Regions from separate parts of the Paenarthrobacter sp. NPDC092416 genome, predicted to be linked through region 3. Evidence: predicted binding sites of a transcription regulator. Region 3 holds the regulator's gene; each other region holds the start of a gene.
The links. Region 3 encodes LexA, which represses DNA repair genes until DNA is damaged. Its sites were predicted from a motif close to TCGAACANNTGTTCGA; they were not measured.
Positions count from the first base shown of each region.

Region 1: ruvA (Holliday junction branch migration protein RuvA) is a predicted target of LexA. The motif match lies at 1,432-1,447, and genes of this name have one in related genera.
Region 2: ACIQC5_RS22660 (shikimate dehydrogenase) is a predicted target of LexA. The motif match lies at 1,664-1,679, and genes of this name have one in related genera.

Region 1 covers NZ_JBIVQG010000007.1:121,264-129,256, reverse strand. The annotation lists gene ruvB (Holliday junction branch migration DNA helicase RuvB) at 1-732, opposite strand, end outside; gene ruvA (Holliday junction branch migration protein RuvA) at 725-1,369, opposite strand; gene ruvC (crossover junction endodeoxyribonuclease RuvC) at 1,473-2,051, opposite strand; gene ACIQC5_RS14570 (YebC/PmpR family DNA-binding transcriptional regulator) at 2,086-2,841, opposite strand; gene pdxT (pyridoxal 5'-phosphate synthase glutaminase subunit PdxT) at 2,845-3,546, opposite strand; gene ACIQC5_RS14560 (MurT ligase domain-containing protein) at 3,649-4,947, shown strand; gene ACIQC5_RS14555 (type 1 glutamine amidotransferase) at 4,944-5,684, shown strand; gene ACIQC5_RS14550 (CapA family protein) at 5,704-6,960, opposite strand; gene ACIQC5_RS14545 (M3 family metallopeptidase) at 7,034-7,993, shown strand, end outside.
Region 2 covers NZ_JBIVQG010000020.1:10,529-18,521, forward strand. The annotation lists gene ACIQC5_RS22650 (MFS transporter) at 1-599, opposite strand, end outside; gene ACIQC5_RS22655 (IclR family transcriptional regulator) at 802-1,572, shown strand; gene ACIQC5_RS22660 (shikimate dehydrogenase) at 1,775-2,686, shown strand; gene ACIQC5_RS22665 (bifunctional sugar phosphate isomerase/epimerase/4-hydroxyphenylpyruvate dioxygenase family protein) at 2,686-4,557, shown strand; gene pcaH (protocatechuate 3,4-dioxygenase subunit beta) at 4,608-5,477, shown strand; gene pcaG (protocatechuate 3,4-dioxygenase subunit alpha) at 5,482-6,114, shown strand; gene ACIQC5_RS22680 (adenylosuccinate lyase family protein) at 6,111-7,529, shown strand; gene ACIQC5_RS22685 (alpha/beta fold hydrolase) at 7,522-7,993, shown strand, end outside.
Region 3 covers NZ_JBIVQG010000002.1:746,583-754,575, reverse strand. The annotation lists gene hisB (imidazoleglycerol-phosphate dehydratase HisB) at 1-607, opposite strand, end outside; gene ACIQC5_RS07550 (histidinol-phosphate transaminase) at 654-1,772, opposite strand; gene ACIQC5_RS07545 (LysM peptidoglycan-binding domain-containing protein) at 1,895-2,254, opposite strand; gene lexA (transcriptional repressor LexA) at 2,609-3,352, shown strand; gene ACIQC5_RS07535 (ATP-dependent DNA helicase) at 3,362-5,419, opposite strand; gene hflX (GTPase HflX) at 5,412-6,974, opposite strand; gene ACIQC5_RS07525 (class I SAM-dependent methyltransferase) at 7,475-7,993, shown strand, end outside.

The DNA of each region.
Region 1 (7,993 bases), on a different contig from region 3:
ACGCGCATCGATCTGGTCGATTCCATGCACGAGGGCCCAGTCGCGGACACGGCGAAGCAGGCGGTTGGCGATACGGGGCGTACCACGGGACCGTCCTGCGATCTCGGTGAAACCAGCCGAATTGACCTTGAGGTCCAGCAATCCTGCCGAGCGCCTCAGGACGAGCTCCAGCTCGGCAACGGAGTAAAACTCAAGGTGTCCGGTGAAGCCAAAGCGGTCGCGCAACGGTCCCGGCAGCAGCCCCGCCCTGGTGGTGGCGCCAACCAACGTGAATGGCGGAAGCTCCAAGGGAATAGCGGTAGCTCCGGCGCCTTTCCCCACCACGATGTCGACGCGAAAGTCTTCCATGGCCATGTAGAGCATTTCCTCAGCAGGCCGGGACATGCGGTGGATTTCGTCGAGGAAGAGCACTTCCCCTTCAGAGAGGGAGGAAAGGATCGCCGCAAGATCACCGGCATGCTGGATGGCCGGACCGCTACTGATGCGCAGCGGAGCGTTCATCTCTGCCGCGATGATCATGGCCAGGGTGGTTTTGCCGAGACCTGGCGGACCGGACATGAGCACGTGGTCCGCGCTGCGACCACGCATACGGGACGCTTCAAGAACCAGGGCGAGTTGCTTGCGCACCCGGTGCTGACCCACAAAATCGTGCAGATTCTTTGGCCGGAGGGCGGCTTCAATGACCCGCTCTTCCGGTTCTTCTCCCCCGGCAACCAGGGATTGCTCAGCCACGGCTGCCTACGCGGTTTCCGGCTCGTGCGCCATCCTGGCCGAGCCAGCGCAGCGTTGCCCGGAGAATCTGGGCGACGTTTCCGGCGTCCACGAGTTCAGGGGAATCGGCCATGGCTTTGTCGATGCTGCCGGCTGCATCTTTCTCCGACCAACCAAGGCTGGTCATGGCGGCCACCACTTGGGGCTTCCATTCGGTGTTCGCGGCGGCGACGGGTGCCGTGCCCGTCCCGGTGCCGTGCGGCACGAGCTTGCCAGCCAGTTCCAGAACGATGCGTCCGGCCACTTTGGGGCCAATACCAGGTACCTTTGTGAACGCCTTGCCATCGCCAGTGTGTGCGGCGACGCGGATCGCTTCGGGCTCGTGAACAGCGAGAACTGCCAACGCCAAGCGGGGCCCTACCCCGCTGACGCTCAGCAGAACATCGAAGACCTCGCGTTCGTCGGCGTCGGCGAAACCGAACAGCGTCAGGGAATCCTCGCGGACGATCATGGAGGTGAAGAGCTTGGCTTCAGTTCCGATTTTGAGGTGGCTCAAGGTCTGCGGGGTGGCGTAGACGCTCATTCCCGCACCGTTGAGGTCAATGACGGCCGTCGACAGGCCAACATGGGCTACGGTTCCGCGGAGAAAACTGATCAAGACCCGGCTCCTGAATTACTGTCCGCTGGATGCCGATGAAACCGGCGACCAAACGGGACTATCCGAACATATCTACGAATACCCTAGCAAGGGCTTCGGACATTCAGCGTGCGCGGCGCGCTTTTGCTTCGGCTTCGGCCCACGCCCGTTGCGCCGGCGTCAGCGAATCCTTGCCTGAAGAGCCCGCCGCTGCACCCATGCCGCTGCCCGCCCGCCACGCATGCGTCAGCGCCAGTGCCAGTGCATCCGCCGCGTCCGCCGGTTTGGGCGGCGCATCCAGGCGCAGAATCTTGGTGACAAGCTTGGTAACTGCGTCTTTGTTGGCGGATCCACTGCCGGTCACTGCGGCTTTGACTTCGGATGGGGTGTGCAACGCGACGGGAATTCCACGCCGCGCCGCAGCGGCGATGACCACGCCGGAGGCCTGGGCGACACCCATCACCGTGCTCACGTTCATCTGGGAGAAAACCCGCTCGACTGCCACGACGTCCGGCTTGTGCCGATCGAGCCACTCGTCAATGGCCTCTGCAATGACCAGCAGGCGCTTATCCAAGGTCAACTCTGCAGAGGTTCCCACCACGCCGACGGCCACCATGGTGGCGCGACGGTTACGCTCAATGTCAACCACGCCGATGCCGCAACGGGTGAGGCCCGGGTCGACTCCTAGTACGCGAAGAGTCAAGTCCGGGCCTCCCTGTTGGTCGTCAATCGAGGTACTACTCGGCTTCGAGCGCCGCCTGCACTTCGTCGCTGAGGTCCGCGTTGCTGTAGACGTTCTGGACATCGTCCAGATCTTCCAAAGCGTCCACCAGCTTCATGAACTTCTTGGCGCCGTCCACATCCAGGTCAACCTGCATGGACGGAACGAATTCGGCTTCATCCGTTTCGTATTCGATGCCCGCTTCCTTCAAAGCGTCGCGGATGGCCTGAAGGTCGGTGGGCTCGGAGTGGATTTCCCAGTTCTCGCCGCTGTCCTTGACTTCTTCGGCTCCGGCTTCAAGAACTGCCATCAGGATGTCGTCCTCGCTGAGGCCATTCTTCGGAAGCACCACGACGCCCTTGCGCGTAAAGAGGTAGCTGACCGAGCCCGGATCGGCGATGGTGCCGCCGTTGCGGGAGATTGCGAGGCGAACCTCGGATGCCGCACGGTTCTTGTTGTCGGTCAGACATTCGATCAGCAGGGCCGAGCCCTGGGGACCCCGGGCTTCATACATGATCTCGGTGTAGTCGACCACTTCACCGGTGAGGCCAGCCCCACGCTTGATGGCGCGGTCGATGTTGTCGTTGGGCACCGAAGTCTTCTTGGCCTTGGTGACGGCGAGTTCCAGGCCGGGGTTGCCTGCGAGGTCCGGGCCACCCATGCGGGCAGCGACTTCGATGTTCTTGATCAGCTTTGCGAACGACTTTGCACGCCTGGCGTCAATGACGGCTTTCTTGTGCTTGGTGGTCGCCCATTTGGAGTGGCCTGACATGCTTTACGCTTCTCCTCTGATCATTCGAATAAAGAGTTCATGCACGCGCTTCTCGCCCGTCACTTCCGGATGGAAGGAGGTGGCCAGCAGGTGGCCGGAACGCACTGCAACAATTCTAGCCAACCCGTGCAAAGTGGCCGTGTGGCTGGCATGGTCAGGGTCTACCTGTGCCAGTACTTCAACGCCGGGACCAACCCGCTCCACCCATGGACCACGAATGAAGACGGCGTGGACCGGATCCACGCCTGACTCCCCGGCGCTGAACTCGAGTCCCTTGAAATCAAGGTCCGTTTCGAAGGATTCGCGCTGGCGGCCAAAAGCGTTGCGCCTGACGGTGATGTCGAGCCCGCCAAAAGTTTGCTGGGGATTTCCGTCGAGGTCCGTGGAGGGATCAGCGATTTCATCAGCGAGGAGGATCATGCCGGCACATGATCCATACACGGGGAGCCCGTCAGCGATCCGTTTGCGCAGCGGGTCCGTCAGCTCAAAGATCCTGGCCAGCTTGTCAATGGTGGTGGATTCGCCGCCGGGGATGATGAGGCCATCGACGTCGTCCAGCTCTGCTGGACGACGGATACCTACACCCGTGGCGCCGGCTGCCTCCACAGCACGAAGGTGCTCGCGGAAGTCGCCTTGGAGAGCCAGTACGCCGATCCGGAGTCCTGAACCCACGCGCGATGAAGCGTCGGAAAGGGGGTTGGTCATTCGACCATCATAGTGGCCCTGATGGGAAAACCCGTTCCTGAGGGTTGCCCGCAACAACCTCCGACCCCGGTTTCATGCCTCAACTGGGATATATTACAGAACATGTTTTCCTTCACCGTCCCCCTCGGCAAGCTGGTCCGCACACTGTCCAGGCTCCGAGGTGGCGGGTCGGCTTTTCCGGGCTTGGTGGTCGAAAAAATCGACCCCGGCTTCATGCAGCGGACCTTGGCTTCGCTCCCCCATGGCGTGGCAGTGGTGAGCGGCACGAATGGCAAGACGACCACCACCAAAATGGTGGTTGAGCTGCTCGAAAGCCAGGGCCTGAAGGTATTCACCAACCGCACCGGCAGCAACTTCACCCGCGGGGTTGCAGCGTCTCTCTTGGGCGAGGTGGACTGGCGCGGACGCCTCGACGCCGACGTCGCCATCCTGGAACTCGACGAGGCCCACGCCGTCCACTTCGTCAACAAAGTTCCACCCCGTTTCAGCCTCCTGCTCAATGTGCTGCGCGACCAGTTGGACCGTTTCGGTGAGATCGACAAGACGGCCAGCCTGCTTGAGCACATTGCGGCCAAAACCACAGGCACCGTGGTCCTGAACCGTGAAGATCCCCGCGTGGCACGCATCGCGAACACCGTGGACGGACCGGCTATCCGCTACTTCGGGCTTGACGAATCGCTTCGCAGCACGTTCCCGAACGACGACGACATGCGCACAGGGACCCCGTCCGCCAAAGCAACCAGCAACGCTGGCGACGGTGACACGGCCCCGGCTGCCGACGTCGTACTCCGCCGCGTTGGCGCGCAGGACGCGGACTTTGAGTTCGACGGCGAGACTGTCACCACCGGGATGAAGCTTCGGGGCGTCTACAACATCTTCAACGCCGCGGCAGCGCTTTCACTGGCCCGGGCCGTGCTGGGTGCCGGTCCTGTTGACACTCCCAAGCTGGTGAAGGCCCTCGGCGACGTCGCCCCCGCTTTCGGTCGTGGCGAAAGCCTGACGGTCGATGGCCAGCCGCTTGAGTTGGTCCTCGTCAAGAACCCCAGCGGCTTCAGGCTGGGGCTCAAGTCGTTCCCGGCCGGCGGCTACGCCACGATGATCGCCATCAACGACAACTATGCCGACGGCAGGGACATGTCGTGGCTGTGGGACGTTGAATTCGAGTCGCTGCGCGAAGACGGAGTCGAGGTCCTGACAGGCGTTCGCGCCTACGACATGGCCCTACGGCTACAGTATGACGACGTGCGGTTTGGCGCTGTCGAGACTGACATCACCGCGGCTCTTCATGCGTTCATCGACGGTTCGCGGGGCAAGCCCAAACGGATCTTCTGCACCTACACATCCATGCTCGCCATCCGCCGCGAACTGGCCAAAATCACCATAGTTGAGGTGGTCTCATGACCTCGGAAGCACAACCTGCCAAGGGAACCATCCGCGTTCTCCAGCTCTATCCGCGCGAGATGAACATCTACGGCGACTGGGGCAATGCCTTGGTCCTGCAGCAGCGTCTTCGCTGGCATGGGTACACCCCTGAGCTCCTTGAGTACAACGTGGGCGATGAATTCCCCCAGGACATCGACATCATTGTTGGCGGCGGCGGGCAGGACAGCGGCCAGGTGGTGATCCAGGACGACCTCCAGGCGCGTGCGGACCACTTGCGGGAGCTCGCGGACGACGGCGCCCCCATGCTGGTCATCTGTGGCCTCTACCAGCTCTTCGGAAAGTTCTTCAAAACCAGCGCCGGACCGGTCATTCCGGGCATCGGGATCCTCGACGTCGAAACCCACGGCACCAACGAGCGGTTGATTGGCAATGTGACCCTCAAGTCCGCCGAGTTCGGGGATGTGCTGGGGTACGAGAACCACAGCGGACAGACCACCTTGGGCCCCGGCGTCGAGCCTCTGGGCACCGTCACCAAGGGTGCTGGAAACAACAGCAAAGACGGCCACGAGGGCGCCCGCTACAAGAATGTCGTAGCGAGCTACCTCCATGGGTCCTTGTTGCCCAAGAATCCGGCGATCGCTGACTTCCTGATCCGCACGGCAGTCGAACGCAAGTACGGCACCTTCGTTCCGGGAACGCCCGACGACGATTTCGCCCGACTCGCGCGCGAACACGCGGCCCGCCGCCCGCGCTAGGGAACTGAACTGCGTCGAGCTATTTTTCTTTGGTGATCAGCAGTTCATGCGCGCCTGCTGTCGCGGCGCCCATCGACTCGACCACTGCCTTGGTGCGCTGATACGTCCCGGCATCAGCGGCCGGGGACGCGCAGACTCCTTGCGGAGCGTCACTGGCCACTGAGCACCAGCGGTAGGGGTCGCGCACAATCACTGAGGGCGCCCAAGCAAGGTCCGAGGCCGTCCAGACTCCGGCGGCGTTCTGGCTGAACTGGGCGCGGACCAGCAGGCCCTCGTTGTTGACCACGTACCACGGGGACAGTTCAGTGATGCCGTTTCCGAGCCCGTACACGATCCAGGTTCCCTTGTAGTTTTCGATCGGGAGCACAGAGTGCGTGTGGTGGCCATAAACCATGGTGAACTGGCCACTGTCCACCAATGCGTGGGCAACTTCTTGCTGCTGGGCGTTTGCCTCGCTGGCGTACTCATCACCGGCGTGCATCACACCCAGCACGATGTCTGCCCCCAGGTTCCGCGCCTGGGTAGCCTTTGCGATCATTGCCGCGGGATCCAGCTCGTCGACAAGCCACGGGTACTCGGGAATCTGGCCGTTGTGTCCATAGGTCCCGACGATGACAGCTACGGTTGCCGCCTCGGTTTTGAGCATCAGGATCTCTTTGGATGCGGCCTCCGTGCGATACGAGCCGGTGTGCTTCAGGCCCGCCGCGTCCAGTGCGTCCAATGTCCGGAGCAATCCCTCGGTTCCGCGATCGATCGTGTGGTTGCTCGCTGTAGTGCACGCTTGGTATCCGACATCCTTGGACGCAGTGACGATCTGCGGTGGCACATTGAACGACGGGTAAGCGGAGAACGGCCCTTCCGGCGTCGCCACAGGAGTCTCCTGGTGGCAGATGGCGAGGTCGCTGTTACGGATATAGCGGCGCTGGCCCTCAAGAAGCGGGACGAATGTGTAGCCGGGTTGGCCTGCGGCCGCGGCATCCGCCCTGGCCTGCTGCCACAACTGCGTATGGACCAACATGTCACCTGTGACAGTGATCGACGTGCAGCGAAGTTGGGGGCAGGCGGGCCCCTTCCCCGGCGTTGGAGTGGGGGTCGGTGTGGGGGTCGGCGTCGCGCTGGCTGGCGCTGAGGCGGCGTTACTGCGGTTCTCCGCGTCGTTTTCCGCAATAACTCCGCAAGCCGCCAATGGTATGGCCAACGAAATCGAAAGCCAAAGGGCCGCGAGCTTGGGTCGGACGAAGCGGGCCGGTGGTGTGATCATCCCCATATTCGCCATCCTACGGGGACGCTTCCCAGGAAGCAGGCGCGCCGCTGTTGAGGACGCGATTCTTACATGAAAGAGTCACTTCATGACCAACCCTCTGTTACGCCCCAGTGCCCTGCCGTATGGACTCCCCCCGTTCGCCGACATCACAGCTGAACACTATGCAGAGGCTGTCGAAGCCGGCCTGGCCGGACAGCTCCAGGAGATTCAGGCCATCACGGACAACCCGGATGCCGCGACCTTCGAGAACACGGCGGTGGCCATGGAGGAATCCGGGCGCTTGCTCCATCGTGCCGGCTCGGCCTTTTACACTCTGGTGTCAGCCGATGCAACTGATGCCATCAGGGCGCTGGAAACGGAGCTCTCGCCGAAATTCTCGGCCCACCAAGATGCTGTGTACATGAATCGAGCCCTCTTTGAGAGATTCTCAGCCATCGAAACCGCAGGCCTCGATTCCGAATCCGCTCGCTTGGTGGAGGAATATTTGAAAGAGTTCCGGCAGTCCGGTATCCAATTGGACGACGCCGGCCAGGCTCGCCTCCGTGATGTCAATTCCGAGCTATCGCGGCTCGGCACGGAATTCGGGCAGCGCGTCAAGGAAGCCATGAAGGCCACGGCCTTGGTCATCGACGACGCGGCGGATCTCGCAGGTATGTCAGCCGAGGACGTCACCAGCGCCGCGGAAGCGGCCACTGCAGCAGGCCATGATGGCAAATACATCCTCGCGTTGATCCAACCCAGCAACCAACCAGCCCTCGCTTCGCTGGAAAAACGGGAGGTCCGGCGTCGGCTCCACGAGGCTTCGATTGCCCGAGGCACGGATGGAGGAGACCTCGATGTCCGGGAATTGGTCACCGCCATGGCCCGCTTGCGTGCCGAAAAGTCAGCCTTGCTGGGCTTCACCAACTTTGCCGAACTGGTGGTGGACCAGCAGACTGCGCCGGATTTCGAGTCGGTCCAGAAGATGCTCCGCCGGTTGGCGCCCGCTGCTGTCCGCAACGCCGAAGCAGAGGCCAAGGCCCTTTCCGAATCTGCGGGCCATGCA
Region 2 (7,993 bases), on a different contig from region 3:
CAGAACGGAATTCGCCAACCGATGCCGTACTTGATGTCGTCGGGCAGTGCCACCACCGGGATGAACACCAACGCAGCGAGGATCTGGCCGCCCTGGGTGCCGGTGAGGGTCCAAGAGGTGAAGAAGGAACGGCGGTTGTCCGGGGCGTGCTCCAAAGTCATGGAGGAAGCGCCAGCCTGCTCGCCGGCGGCAGAGAGTCCCTGGCAAAGACGGGCGACAACCAACAGGATCGGGGCCCACCAGCCGATGGTCTTGAAGTCGGGGAGGCAGCCAATTACGAAGGTTGCTGCGCCCATGAGGACCAGCGTGAACATGAGGACCTTTTGCCGGCCGATCCGGTCACCAAAGTGACCCAGAATCACGGCGCCCACGGGCCGGGCGACATAGGCGAAGCCGAACGTTGCGAACGACATGATGGCCGCGTTGGCGTCGGCGGAGGGGAAGAACACGTGCGGGAAGATCAGGGCGGCGGCGGAGCCGAAGATGAAGAAGTCGTAGTACTCCACCGCACTGCCCAGGAAGCTGGCAAGTGCGGCTTTCTTGGGAGTTCCAGTGGTGGTTTCTGTGCCTGGCGTCGCTGACGGCATGGTGTGGCTCATTGGGTGTTCCTTCTGTGACGACGATGTCGCGGATAAAGCTCTGAGGGAAGACCCAAGCGAGGTGCGGCTGGTTCATCCCAAAAGTAACCACATGGTGAGAGCTACTTGTGTAATACAGCAATAGTGGCTGTGAGTGGGGTCACTTGTCAAGAGAAGTCACCACCATCTAGAAATAGCTCTCACGATATGAGAGCATTTCACTATGAGTGTGAAAGAGGACACAAAAACCGACATGGTCGGAAAGGCCCTGAGCCTTTTGGTATTGCTGGGCGACGAGCCGAGGGGTGCCAGCGCTGCGGACTTGGCGCGAAGTGCCGCGCTGCCGTTCAGCACAACGTATCGACTCCTGGGCTCGCTGACGCGCGACGGGTTTGTTGACTATGAGCCGGATGGCCGCCGCTACCATCTGGGCCTGCGCGTGTTCCAGCTCGGCCAGAGAGTCTCGAATCATCACGGCTTTGCAGCCACGGCGCTGCCGGTCCTCCAGCGCGTGACCGAGCGAACGCATGAGGCCACTATCCTGTCCGTCCGTGACGGCAACCACCATCTGACGGTGAATAAGGTGGATGGCCCCAAGACCTTCCGCGTCACCAGCGACCCCGGCCATCTGGGGGCGCTGCACACCACGTCCGTAGGCAAGGCCATCGTGGCCTTCGAGGAAGAGATTGAGCGCAAGAGGCTGCTGGAAGAGCTCCCTCTGGATCCGCTGACGGAGCATTCCATCACCGACCGCGATGCATTCCGCGCGGAAATCGAGCAGGTGCGCCGCCAGGGATACGCCGTGATGGACGAAGAAAACGAAATCGGCATGCGCGCTGTCGCCGTTCCGGTCCTCAATGCCCAGGGGCACGCGTTTGCCTCGCTGGCCACGGCCGTGCCGGTGTTCCGCCTCACCATGGAGGAGCTCATCTCGCACGTGCCCACCCTGCAGGAAGCTGCGGTTGAACTCGCGGCCCGCCTCCCGCAGCGTTAGCCCAACTAGGTCGCAATAGTGCGCGTTTTGGGGCCGCTAAACGCGCACAACTGCGACTCAGTTGGGTCAGCGCGTCGCAAGTGTTCGCGATAAGAACAAGTGTGCGGAATATGAACGCTTGTAGTAACCTGAATAACACCCGGAGCAGCGGCGCCCCAGAAAGCGCCAAAGCCCGAGGTGCTGAAGTCAAAGGAGCTTTAGGATGAGCAACCGAGCCGAGTCCGTTCTGGTGGGCCTGATTGGCGAAGGCGTCATGCCCTCGCTCACGCCGCCCATGCACGAACGCGAAGCCGATGTGCAAGGCCTCCGCTTGCTGTACCGCCCCATCGACCTGCTGGAACTCGCGCTGCCGGCCACCGCCGTCGGGGATCTCCTCACCGCAGCCCAGCGCATGGGCTTCAACGGGCTGAACATCACGCACCCGTGCAAGCAGCTGGTGCTTGAGCACCTTGACGAAATTTCCGACGACGCCCGTCGCCTGGGTGCCGTCAATACGGTCCTGATTCAAGACGGCCGGTTCATCGGCCACAACACAGACTTCTCCGGCTTCGGCGCGGCACTCACTTCCGGGCTGCCGACCGCCAAGCTCGACCGCGTGGTCCAGCTCGGTGCGGGCGGTGCCGGTTCCGCCGTGGCGTACGCGCTGCTCAAAGCCGGCGTCAGCACGCTGGACCTCGTGGACATGGACCCATCCCGCGCCGCGGAACGTGCCGCCGAACTCGGCGACCTTTTTCCGAAGGCAACGGTCACGCCGCGCACTCCCGCTGAGCTGGGCGTGCTCATGCCCCTCGCCGACGGCCTGGTGCACTGCACTCCGATTGGCATGGCTGCCCACCCGGGACTGCCCTTGGACATCGACCTCGTGGAATCGCGGCACTGGGTGGCGGACATCGTCTACCGCCCGATCGAAACGCAGTTGGTCCGCGAGGCCCGCGCGAAAGGCTGTGACGTTCTCGACGGCGGTCGCATGGCAGTTGGTCAGGCTGCCGACGCTTTCCAGCTCTTCACGGGACGCGACGCCGATCGCGATCGGATGCGGGCCCACTTCCTGGAGCTGATCGCGGTGGAAGACGCCGCGGCAGCGGCTCCTGAACTGACCAAGGCAGGCCACTGATGCGCACCGGGATCGCCACGGTCTGCCTGTCCGGCACGCTGAAAGAGAAGATGCAGGCCTGCGCCATCGCGGGTTTCGACGGCATCGAGATCTTCGAGCAGGACCTCGTCACTTCGCCGCTGAGCCCGGAGGAAGTCCGGAAAATGGCCGCCGACCTCGGCTTGGGCCTGGATCTGTACCAGCCGTTCCGGGATTTCGACGGCGTCACTCCGGACCTGCTCAAAGCCAACCTGCGCCGGGCTGAGGCCAAGTTCAACCTGATGGAACGCTTGGGCATGGACACCATCCTGGTCTGCTCGAACGTTGCTACCGCCACGATTGACGACGACGAACTCCGCGCCTCCCAGCTGACGGAACTCGCCGAGCTGGCCGGGGATCACGGCGTCAAAGTTGCCTACGAAGCCCTGGCCTGGGGAAAGTACGTCAACGACTACGAGCACGCATATCGTCTGGTCGAGATGGTGGATCACCCCAACCTCGGAACGTGCCTGGACTCGTTCCACATCCTTTCCCGCGACTGGGACACCGCGCCGATCGAGCAGATCAACGCGGAGAAGATCTTCTTCGTCCAGGTTGCCGACGCCCCCAAGCTCTCCATGGACGTGCTCTCGTGGAGCCGCCATTACCGCGTGTTCCCGGGCGAGGGCCAGTTCGAGCTCGCCAAGTTCATGGGCCACGTGGTCCGCGCCGGCTACACGGGTCCGGTCTCGCTGGAGGTCTTCAATGACGTCTTCCGCCAGTCAGATGTTGAGCGCACCGCCGTGGATGCCATGCGCTCCCTGATCTGGCTGGAGGAGCAGAGCGCCAAGTGGCTCGCAAGCAGCCCCACGGACGCCGCGGCCGCCAACGGCAGCGCGTCCCGCCGTCGTTATCCCATGGAACTGGCCACGCTGCCCAAGGTGAACGAGCCCGCCGGCTTCAACTTCGCCGAGGTCAAGGCCGACGACACCGCGCAGCTTGAGAAGCTCCTGGGCCAGCTCGGCTTCGAATTCGAAGGCCGCCACCGCACTAAGGACGTCCAGCTCTGGACCATGGGACAGGCCCGCGTGATCATCAACGAGCAAGCGGCATCGCACTCGGAACCGGCTATCGCCGCTTTGGGGTTCGACGTCGACTCCCCAGTGATTGCCTCCGCTCGCGCCCAGCAACTCAAGGCGCCGGTGGTTGCCCGCAAGGTCCAGGCCGATGAGGAAGTCTTCCAAGGCATCTCCGCGCCGGACTCCACCGAGATCTTCCTCTGCCAGGGCAGCCCGGACGGAACCGCCGCCTGGACTCACGAGTTTGGCGAGGGACTGGAACATACCGGAGCCGCGCGGAGCGCCGTGATTGACCACGTCAACCTGGCCCAGCCTTGGCAGCACTTCGACGAAGCCGTCCTCTTCTACACCAGCGCCCTTGCCCTTGAACCGCAGCCGTTCGCCGAGGTCCCCAGCCCCAGCGGCCTGGTGCGCTCGCAGGTCATGGAAACCAGCAACGGCGCGGTGCGGCTCGTGCTGAACCTGGCACCGGCGCAGCAAGCCCAAAAGGCCCGCAAAACGTACCAGGAACACATTGCCTTCGCCGTAAACGACCTCGTGGCCACGGCCCGGTCCGCCCGCGATCGGGGCCTTGAGTTCCTGCAGATTCCGGCCAACTACTACGAGGACCTGGACGCCCGGTTCGATCTTGAACCCGGATTCCTTGGCACACTCAAGGAGCTCAACCTTCTGTATGACCGGGACGCCAGCGGCGAATTCCTCCACTTCTACACCGCCACCGTGGGCAGTGTGTTCTTCGAAATGGTGGAGCGCCGGGGCAACTACGACGGCTACGGGGCGCCCAACGCTCCGGTGCGCCACGCCGTCCAATACGACTCGCTCCACCGGGTGTAAACCCGCTGCCTGCAAACCAAAGAGAACCCATCAACCGAAAGGAGCCGGCTGTGCCGCAAGACCAGACCACACAAGCGCTCGAATCCGATGAGCTCGTGCCCGCCGCTGAGCCACACGCCGCGCATGATTCCAAGAAAGTGGAAACCCAAGCGGACCTCAGTGCTGAGATCCAGGGCATCGGCGACCGCTATGCTGAGGCCGTCAGGAACGGCAAGGGCCTGGAAACCATGCCGCGCCTGGATTACGCGCCGTACCGCAGCAGCATCCTTCGCCACCCCACCAAGAGCCTGCACCACGCGGACCCGGAAACAATCGAGCTCTACTCGCCTGCGTTCGGCCACCAGGATGTGCACGCGCTGGAGTCGGACCTGACCATCCAGCACAACGGCGAGCCGCAGGGTGAGCGCATCATCGTCGCCGGCCGCGTACTTGATGGTGACGGCCGCCCGGTTGCCGGTCAGCTCGTGGAGATCTGGCAGGCAAACGCCGCCGGCCGTTACATCCACAAGCGCGACCAGCACCCCGCACCGCTGGACCCGAACTTCACCGGCGTCGGCCGGTGCATCACCGGCGAGGACGGCTCGTACAGCTTCACCACCATCAAGCCCGGCGCTTACCCGTGGAAGAACCACCTGAACGCCTGGCGCCCGGCCCACATCCACTTCTCCATGTTCGGCTCGGAGTTCACGCAGCGCATCGTCACCCAGATGTACTTCCCGGGCGATCAGCTCTTCCCCCTGGACCCCATCTACCAGTCGATCGTGGACCAGGACGCCCGCGATCGCCTCGTGGCACAGTACGACCATGAGCTCACCAGCCCCGAATGGGCGCTCGGCTACAAGTGGGACATCATCCTGACCGGTTCCAAGCGGACCTGGACGGAAAACGAAGCATACGGCGACGCCGGGGACGAGGAGTAAGCACATGAGCAAGCTGGCACCCACACCGGGCCAAACCGTAGGCCCCTTCTACGGATACGCCCTCCCCTTCAACAAGGACAACGAACTCCTCGCTCCGGGCAGCCCCGGCAGCATCCGCCTCCAAGGCACGGTCTACGACGGCGCAGGCCACACCATCCCGGACGCCATCCTTGAAATCTGGCAGCCGGACTCCGAGGGCAACATCGTCCAGCGCACAGGCTCTTTGGTCCGCGATGGCTACACCTTCACGGGTTGGGGGCGCGGCTCCGTGGGCAACTCCGGCGTGTACACCTTCACCACGGTCAATCCCGGCCCCACAAAGCCGGGCGCTGCGGCGTTCATCTCTGTAGCCGTGTTCGCCCGTGGCCTCATGAACCGTCTCTTCACACGCGTCTACCTGCCGGAAAACGAGGAAGCACTGGCCAATGACCCGCTGCTGAGCTCCCTGGACCCGGAGCGCCGCAAGACGCTGATCGCGCGCCGCGACCCCGATGGCGGGCTCACGTGGGACGTCCGCTTGCAGGGTGGCGACGAGACCGTGTTCCTTGATTTCCAGCAGGACGGTTCGCTCGATCTGGCAACGGGGGACCTGGCAAGTGGGGACTTGGCAACGGGCAACGCGGGTACCTCAGAATGACCGACGGCGACTTCGGCCTCCTTACCCCCGTCTCGGCGTCGCCCGCTGTGGCGGCGCTGACGGGCGACCGTGCTGTGATCGCGGCAATCCTCGACGTCGAAGCCTCCTGGGCTGCCGTCCTTGAGGATGCGGGACTCGTTCCCGCCGGATCCGCCGCTGTGGTGGCCGAAGCCGCCGATGCCGGCTCCTATGACGTAGCCGCTATCGCCGAACGCGCCCAAGGCGGTGGCAACCCGGTGATTCCCCTGCTGGGTGGCCTACGGGCAAAGGTCAAGGATCTGGACCCTGAAGGGATCGCCGGCAAGGCCGTCCACACCTCCCTGACCAGCCAGGACGTCCTCGACTCAGCACTCATGGTGCTCGCCAGCCGCACCGTTTCAGCGTTGCTGGTTGATGTAAAGCGCACGACGACGGCGCTCGCCGCCTTGGTAGAACAGCATGCGGAAACGCTGTGCGTGGGGCGCAGTCTGACCCAGCATGCCTTGCCTTACACGTTTGGGCTCAAGGCCGCTCAATGGTTCCAAGGCGTTGCGGCCGCGGGTGCCCGCGTGGAATCCCTTAAGCTGCCGGTGCAGTTTGGTGGGGCCGGCGGGACGCTGGCTTCGGCCACGAAGCTGACGTTGGGCTCGGACTCAACGCCGTTCACGCTTGCCGACGCTCTGGCTTCGAAGCTCGGGCTGGCTTCGGCCGCAGCTCCCTGGCACACCAACCGCCTCGCCGTTACGGCCCTGGGCGACTCGCTCACGGCCCTCATCGATTCCTTCGGCAAGATCGCCGCGGACCTGCTGTTCCTGAGCCGCCCTGAAGTGGGCGAACTCGGTGAACCGCAGGCAGCCGGACGCGGTGTTTCCTCGGCCATGCCGCAGAAGCAGAACCCCGTGCTGTCCGTGTTGATCCGGAGTGCAGCGTTGCAAGCGCCAGGACTCGCGTCTCAATTGCACCTCGCTGCGGCAACCTTCAACGATGAGCGCCCGGACGGTGCCTGGCACAGCGAATGGCCGGCCCTGCGTCAGTTGTTCGCGCTGGCCCTTGGTGCGGCCGGACATCTGCGCGAACTCACCGAAGGCCTGCGCGTCTTCCCTGAGGCGATGCGCCGGAACCTGGAAATCCCGGGACCGTTGCTGCTCAGCGAAGGTGTGGCGGCCGCCGTCGCGCCTCTGCTCGGTGAGGGCGGCAAGCAGAAGCTGCAGGCCGTCGTCGACGAAGCGCTGAAGGCTCCTGCAGCCGAGCAGTCCCGCATCTACACCAAGCTCCTGCGCGAAGCCGTCCCGGCGGACAAGCTCACGGACGCAGAGCTTGAAGCCCTGCTGGACCCCGCGGGCTATCTCGGTGAAGCCGCCGAGATCAGCCGTCGGATCCTCGCCGCCTACCCCGACTTCACTGGATCTTCATCGAAAGGAGCCACTCGTGGCTAAGCCAACTGTCAAGGCCGTGCTGCTTTCCCCGCAGCGCGAACTGGGAGCCAAGCCGCTCCTGGTGGTGGGCCCGTCGCTGGGCACGTCCACTGTTCTCTGGACCGAAACCGCCGCTCTCCTGGGCGGCGACTACGACGTCATCGGCTGGGACCTCCCGGGCCACGGCATCTCGCCGACCGTCACCGAAGGCTTCGATATCGCGGAACTGGCTGACGCCGTCGTCGATCTTGTGGACTCCGTTTCACCGGGCGCAAGGTTCCACTACGCGGGCGTCTCGCTGGGCGGGGCCACCGGCCTGCAGCTCGGCATCAAGCACGGCGACCGACTCCGCAGCCTGTCCGTCCAGTGCACCGGCGCTAAACTCGGCACACCCGAGGGCTGGCTGGAGCGCGCGGAGACAGTTCGCAAACTGGGCACTCCCGTGATGATCCAAGGCTCCGCAGAACGCTGGTTCGGTCCCGGAT
Region 3 (7,993 bases):
AAGGAATACCCTCAACGCGGGGATCCGACTCAACGGCAGCACGGAGTGCGCGCGCGAACGCCTTGAACTGGGCTTCCACGATGTGGTGCGGGTCGCGGCCGGCCAGCACGTTCATGTGCAGGCAGATGCCGGCGTGGAGGGTGATGGCTTCAAAGACGTGCCGCGTGAGCGATCCCGTGAAGTGGCCACCGATCAGGTGGTATTCCTGGCCGGCAGGCTCGCCACCGTGCACCAGGTAAGGACGCCCGGATACGTCAACCACCGCGTGGGCAAGTGCTTCGTCCAGGGGAACGGTTGCTTCGCCGAAGCGACGGATACCGGCCTTGTTTCCCAACGCTGTCCGCAGGACCTCACCGAAGGTAATGGCGACGTCTTCCACCGTGTGGTGGGCATCAATGTGAGTATCACCCGTCGCTTTGACGGTCATGTCAATCAGGGAGTGCTTGCACAACGCGGTCAGCATGTGGTCATAGAACGGAACCGAAGTGCTGATGTCCGAGACACCCGTGCCATCAAGGTTGATCTCAACCAAGACAGAGGATTCACTCGTGGTGCGCTCCATGCGCGCGGTGCGGGCAGCGGACGGCGTGGCGCCGGTTTCGCTCATTGGGACGTCCTTATGTGCAAAGGGTGGGTGGGGTCTAGGTACCAGTTTAGGCGGGCACAGGCTTCTGGCCGTCCAGAAGCGATTCCAACGCTTCCAGGAAGGCAGTGGTTTCCGTCTCGGTTCCGGCTGTCACGCGCAGGTGGCCGGGGATACCGACATCGCGGATCAGCACGCCCGCGTCCAACAAGCCCTGCCAGATGGCGTGCGGGTTTTCCAAGCCACCAAAGAAGACGTAGTTGGAGTCCGACGCCGCAGGCTTGAGCCCCATGCGAAGAAGCTCGGTGACGATTCGGTCGCGCTGGACCTTGATGTCCTCGACGTCGGCCATCAGGGCCTCGCGGTGCGTCAAGGCCGCAAGAGCAGTTGCCTGTGTGACAGCCGACAGGTGGTACGGCAGGCGGACCAGGCGAATGGCATCCGTGACCTCGGGGGCTGCCGCCATGTAGCCCAGGCGGGCGCCAGCCAAAGCGAACGCCTTGCTCATGGTCCGGGAGACGATCAATCGCTCGCGTCCGGGAAGAAGCGTCAAGGCACTGGGCGTATTGTCGTGCGCGAACTCGTGATAGGCCTCGTCAACGATCACGATCGCTTGGCTGGCTTCGCCGGCCTCGTAAACAGCCTCCACGACGTCAAGACCCAAGCCCGTGCCCGTGGGGTTATTCGGTGAGCACAGGAACACAATGTTGGCTCCCGTGTCACGCACCTGCGCAGCCGCCGACGCGGCGTCGAGCCCGTAATCGTCACCGCGGACACCGCGGACATACTCGGTGTCCGTTCCGCTGGCCAGCAGAGGGTACATGGAATACGTGGGAGGGAATCCCAGGGCCTTGCGTCCCGGTCCACCGAAAGCCTGGAGGATCTGTTGGAGGACCTCGTTGGAACCGTTGGCGGCCCAGATATTGTCCGGCGAAAGACCGTGGCCCAAGTACTGGGCCAGGGACTCGCGGAGCTCAGTGAACTCCCGGTCCGGATAGCGGTTCAGCCCGGTAGCCGCAGCAGAAACGGCTTCGGTAATGGCGGCCTGGACATCCGCAGGGACTCCATGAGTGTTCTCGTTGACGTTGAGCAGAATAGGGACATCAAGCTGCGGTGCGCCATAGGGGCTCAGTCCACGCAGGTTGGTCCGGAGGGGAAGTCGGTCAAGTCGCTCAAGCTGGTCACTCACCAAGACAGTTTAAGGGGCCGCCACCCATGCCGAGTAACTGTGACGCCAGGCCACCCCCGGGATGCCGAAAGACCCCTTGGGGTTACTACCGGATTCTGCCACGGCATGCTCAGTTGAAGCCGTCAGTTTGCCGGGACGAACAGCTGCTGCCCGGGCTGGATTCGTCCGCCGCGGAGATCGTTCAGCTGGATAATCTCGGCAATAACGTCACGCGGATCACGCTCGGGTGCAGCTGCGCCGGCGATACCCCACAAAGACTGCCCGGATTGGACGGTGACGGTCCTGGCAACCAGCGGCTGAAGCTGGGCCGTGGAGTCCGAGGCCTTGGCGGGTGAATTGACGAATCCGGCGAGGCTCAGCAGCACGGCCATCAGCAGCATTGCCGGAAGACCGAAGAAGACGAACCGTCCCCGCGTAGTGAGCCGGAGCCGTGCCGGAACCGGTGTACTGCGGATATCAGCGATGGTGGTGCGTGCGGACATGAGCTGAGCCCTTCTGAGCGATTGCCGCACCGGATGCCCGGTGATCGGCTGCCAATTCCTTGTGTTCCCTCCGGAGCCACCCAACCGTTCGAACACTTTCTTCGAACACTCGCAGCGGTTCCGCAGGTTTTATAGAACACATATTCGAACCTTGCTATGACATTTTTAGCACTTATCAACGAACGGTGTCGAGACTCGCTAGAACAAATGTTTGATAAACGCCTGCGCCTGCCCTACGTTTGAGTGAAGAAACAGGCACTGTTTCAGTGGAACAGGAGGGTCTGACATTTTTCAGACCTGACATCCCCGGGCACCTCGGTTGGTGCATGGGCGGACGGAAAGGCAATGGCGAACATGGCAGCGAAAGCCACCGGCGGCGGGACACCCCTGCGGAGCCAGCAGCCTCAAAAGAGCCCCAAGAGCCTGACCGTTCGGCAGAAGAAGATTCTGGAGACCATCCAGCGTTCAGTCAACGACAACGGCTATCCGCCGAGCATGCGCGAGATTGGGGACACAGTTGGCCTGGCCAGCCTGTCCAGCGTGACCCACCAACTCTCGCAACTGGAGAAGCTCGGTTACCTGCGCAGGGACCCGAAGCGGCCGCGCGCCATGGAAGTCCTGATGCCCTTGACGCTCGACGGCGGCGCCATCCCGGGCGTCGAGACCCCCACAAACCTTCGCAGTGCCGGCGGATTCAACGTCACAGAACTTGCCAGCGCCAGTGACACTGCCATGGTTCCGCTCGTTGGCCGCATTGCGGCCGGTGGACCGATCCTGGCCGAACAAACAGTCGAGGACGTCCTGCCGCTCCCCCGCCAACTGGTAGGTCACGGAGAATTGTTCATGCTCAAAGTGGCCGGCGATTCCATGATTGATGCGGCCATCTGCGACGGCGACTGGGTAGTGGTCCGCCGCCAGAACGACGCCATCAACGGCGACATCGTTGCAGCACTGCTCGATGACGAAGCCACGGTGAAGACGTTCCGTCAGCGCGACGGCCACACGTGGCTATTGCCGCAGAACACCCAGTACGAGCCAATTCTCGGCGACCAAGCCACCATCATGGGCAAGGTGGTCTCAGTATTGCGTTCCCTCTAGGGCACGCCTTTACGGCTTCTTGCCGCCCAATCGTTGCAAGACACCACGTACAACGCCCCGGTCGGTCGTCGCCCAAAATGGGGGCAACGCGGCACGCAGGAATCCTCCGTACCGCTCGGTGGATAGTCTGGAATCCAAGACCGCTACAACGCCCTTGTCCCCCGTTGACCTGATCAGGCGACCTGCGCCCTGCGCCAATCGGATAGCAGCGTGGGTCGCCGAGACGGCCATGAAACCGTTGCCTCCGGATTGAGCCACGGCACGCGATCGGGCGGTCATCAGGGGGTCATCCGGCCTCGGGAACGGAATGCGGTCGATCACCACGAGCCTGCACGAACCACCCGGCACGTCCACCCCTTGCCACAAGGACATGGTTCCGAAGAGGCAGGTATCAGGTTCGTCCGCGAACTGCTTCACCAAAGCAGCCATGGTCGACTCGCCTTGGCAGAGGATATCGACATCGAGCCGGAGGCGCATGGCGTCGGCTGCTTCTTCCGCAGCCCGACGTGAGGAAAACAAGCACAGCGCTCCCCCGCCCGAGGCTCGGATGAGGTCTTCGAGTTCGTCCAGGGCTTCCAGCGATGTGCCGCGACCAGGCTTTGGCAGGTGCTTGGCTACGTACAACACCCCCTGTTTGGGGTAATCGAACGGCGAACCGACGTCGATCCCGGTCCAGCTGGGCGCGCCGTCGCCGATAAGCCCGAGTCCACCGGCAGCAGGTTCAAAAGCAGAACCGATCGCCAGCGTGGCTGAGGTCAACACCACGGTATGACCCGCGAACAGCCCTTCCCGCAACCGGCCGGCCACACTCAGTGGCGCAATGTTGATCAATGCCGGAGCGGTTTCATCCGGCTGGGAATAGCCTTGCTGGGGATCGAAGGTGCTGTTGCGCGAAAACCACACAACCTCGCGGTTCTCGCGGGCAGCGAGCAGCCGTTCACAGAGTTCCAGAATCAGCATCAGCCGCGACCGCGCCAGCTGCCGACCGCCGTCGACCGCGTTCGAAGAGTCTGTTTTCGAATCCGAAAGGGCCGCGCGGGTCGCGTCCCTCAGCTGGTCCAGGCAATCCAGCTGTTCGTCATTGAGTCCGCTCGGGAGCAGCCCGTTGGACACGCCGGCAATCGCAAGATCCAAGCGGTCTGCGGCCGCATTGAGCGCGTCGACGGTTATGGCAGTGTGCTTGCGTGCACTCGAGGCCGCAGCGTGCACCATGGCGACCGACAACTGCCCGGATACCGCCCCCGTCACGCGGTCCTGGAGCTCGTGGGCTTCATCCACCACCACGACGTCGTACTCAGGCAGCACAGCAAGGCCTTCGAAGGCGCTCACGGCCAACATGGCATGGTTGGTGACCACGACGTCGGCCTCGGCCGCGCGGGCGCGGGCCAGCTCGCTGAAGCACTCCTCTGCCATGGGGCATTTTTGGGCACCCAGACACTCCATGGAGGTCACCGACACTTGTCGCCACGCCCGGTCCGTCACACCGGGCATCAATTCATCGCGATCGCCGGTGCTTGTCTTCCCGGCCCACTCGCGCAGCCGGACCACTTCCTTGCCCAGCTGCGACGACGGACCGCCAACGGCCGCCGCAAAATGCGGCACGCTCGTGTCCTCACCCAACGAGAACAGCTGGCCCTCCGACGGTTCCTCACTTGGAAACCCGCCTTCGAGTTTCTGCAGGCATACGTAGTTTGCCCGTCCCTTGACGAGCGCCACGTTGACCGGCCGTTCCAAGGCAGGGTTGATGGTTTCCAGCAGTCGGGGAAGGTCCCGGCCAACAATCTGGGTTTGCAAAGCAAGGGTGGCGGTGGACACCAAAGTCGGCTTGTTACTGTCCATGGAATGCGCGATCAACGGAATCAGGTACGCCAAGGACTTACCTGTTCCCGTTCCCGCCTGAACCAGCAGGTGCTCGCCAGTATCAATGGCCTTGGCAACATGCCGGGCCATCTCATGCTGGCCGGCACGGCTTTGCCCACCCATTCCGTCAACAGCTTTGTCCAGCAGTTCGAGCGCGAACTTCTCCGCTGCCGACTCGACGGCGTCCGCCGCCACCTTCTCAACCATTACTGACGAAAGACTCCAGTTCGGCGGCCATGCCCTCGCGGACCTTGACCACTACGCGGGTGCCATGTTCCTCGTGCTCAAGGCTCAGGATCTCCGCATCGGAGCCGTGCAGCTTGCTGATCATGTCACCACGGTTGTACGGAATGAGAACTTCGAGTCGCACTCCAGGCCGCGGGATGGCTTCGCTGATGTCCCTCAGGAGCTCAACGATTCCTTGCCCCGTCCGGGTAGAGACCACGGCATGCCGCGGCTCCTTCTGCTTGAGCCGCTCCACCACGAAGGGATCCGCGACGTCCACCTTGTTCAAGACGATGATTTCGGGAACCTTGCGGGCGTCGACCTCCGTGAAGACCGCACGTACGGCAGCGATTTGGCCTTCCGGGTCGGGGTGCGATGCATCCACCACGTGCAGGATGAGGTCGGCGTCGGCCACCTCTTCCAGCGTGGAACGGAACGCCTCGATCAACTGCGTAGGCAGTGACCGCACGAAGCCGACAGTGTCAGCAAGCGTGTAACCAATGCCGTCCGGCGTCTGCGCCTTGCGGACCGTGGGATCCAGCGTGGCGAACAGCGCATTCTCCACGAGCACCCCGGCGTCCGTGAGGCGGTTGAGCAGCGAAGACTTTCCGGCGTTCGTGTAGCCGGCAATTGCGACCGACGGTACGGCGTTACGACGGCGGTTGGCGCGCTTGGTCTCGCGCGCAGGCTTCATCGCGGCGATCTCACGCCGCAACTTGGCCATGCGCGTGCGAATCCGGCGACGGTCAAGTTCGATCTTGGTTTCACCGGGACCTCGCGAGCCCATGCCGGCACCGGCACCGCCCACCTGTCCACCTGCTTGGCGGGACATGGAATCGCCCCAGCCGCGGAGCCTGGGAAGCAGATATTCCAGCTGCGCGAGCTCAACCTGCGCCTTGCCTTCGCGGCTCTTTGCGTGCTGGGCGAAAATATCCAGGATCAACGTGGTCCGGTCAACAACCTTGACCTTGACGATGTCTTCGAGTCCACGCCGCTGTGACGGCGAAAGCTCGGTGTCCACCACCACGGTGTCCGCGCCGGTGGCAGAGACGATGTCCTTCAACTCCTGGGCTTTGCCTGAGCCGAGGAACGTACCGGGGTCCGGCTTCATGCGCCGCTGCACCAGGCCATCGAGGACCTCCGAGCCCGCGGTTTCGGCCAAAGCTGCCAATTCGCGGAGGGAGTTCTCGGCGTCTGCCAACGTCCCCTCGGTCCAGAGGCCCGCCAAGACAACGCGCTCAAGGCGCAACTGCCGATATTCGACCTCGGTGACATCCTCGAGTTCCGTCGACATGCCGGCGGTACGACGCAGGGCACGGCGCTCGGCCAGATCTTCCTGGTCGCCGTCGTAGATGCTGTGTTCCTGATCAAGCGTGGAGATCGCCTGCGCCTTGCCGAACACACCTTTGGCATCGTTGTCATCGGATGTTTGCGCAGGTACATCCTTGGAAAGAATCCGGTCAATGACGGCCTGGATTTGTTCAGGACTCATGTCCTGGGCGTCGGAATCGGATCCGGAGTGCTTCTGGGTGGTCATGGTCTCCTTAGACTGTTCGGCATATCCAGAATAGTGCTGTTTGCTGTTCGATGGGGCGGTATTCGCGGTGGGCTGACTGGCTTGGGCCAAAGGGGCCTCCTGTGTGCTGTGCAGCAACCCGTCCAAAGGGACCGATGGGTGCTGTGATCGAGCGGGGATTGCTCCGCGAGAAGGTGCTGTCCTGCCTCCGATGACCCTGCCATCCCGCAGCACGTGCCCGCAGCACGAGGCTGCGCGACTACGGCGGATGGAGGTGATCTTCAGAGAGTCCGCGACTCATTGAAAGAGCGGGCGCGGACTGGGCCGGACGGAACCTGCCTGGCGGAAAGGCGTGCGCTGGACATATTCCAAACGCAAAGCCTGCATCGCGGGCGGTGCCGTAAGACGGCTGATTTACTCGAAGATCAAGAACATGGCTCCCACAGTAGCATCCGGTGTCAACCCACCACGTCGACCGGGCAGTTTCCCAAGCCGTCGATAGCCAACTAATCTGGCAAATTATGGAGTCTGCACACTATTTCACTGCCCAGCCTGCCGGACCGTTCACGCGCAAGCCACTCACCGTGGAACTCGCCGGTGCTACACGCCATGTGCAGACCTCTTCCGGCATCTTCAGCCCCGACGGTATAGACAAAGGCACCGCCGTTCTCTTCGCTGAAGTTCCGGCGCCCTCACCACGAGGCAACTTGCTGGATATTGGCTGCGGTTGGGGTCCAATAGCCCTCACACTGGGTTTGATGGCCCCGCACGCCCACATCTATGCCGTGGACGTGAACGAGCGATGCATCACTCTCACTACCGAGAACGCTGCGGCCTTGGGCCTGACGAATGTGACAGCCAGCCTCCCGGAGCAAGTAGACCCCGACGTCCAGTTCGACACGATCTGGTCCAACCCACCCATCCGTGTCGGCAAGGACGAACTCCACTCACTGCTGCGGATGTGGCTCCCCCGCCTCGCCCCCGGCGGGAATGCTTGGCTGGTGGTTCAGAAGAACTTGGGCTCAGACTCCCTGCAGCGC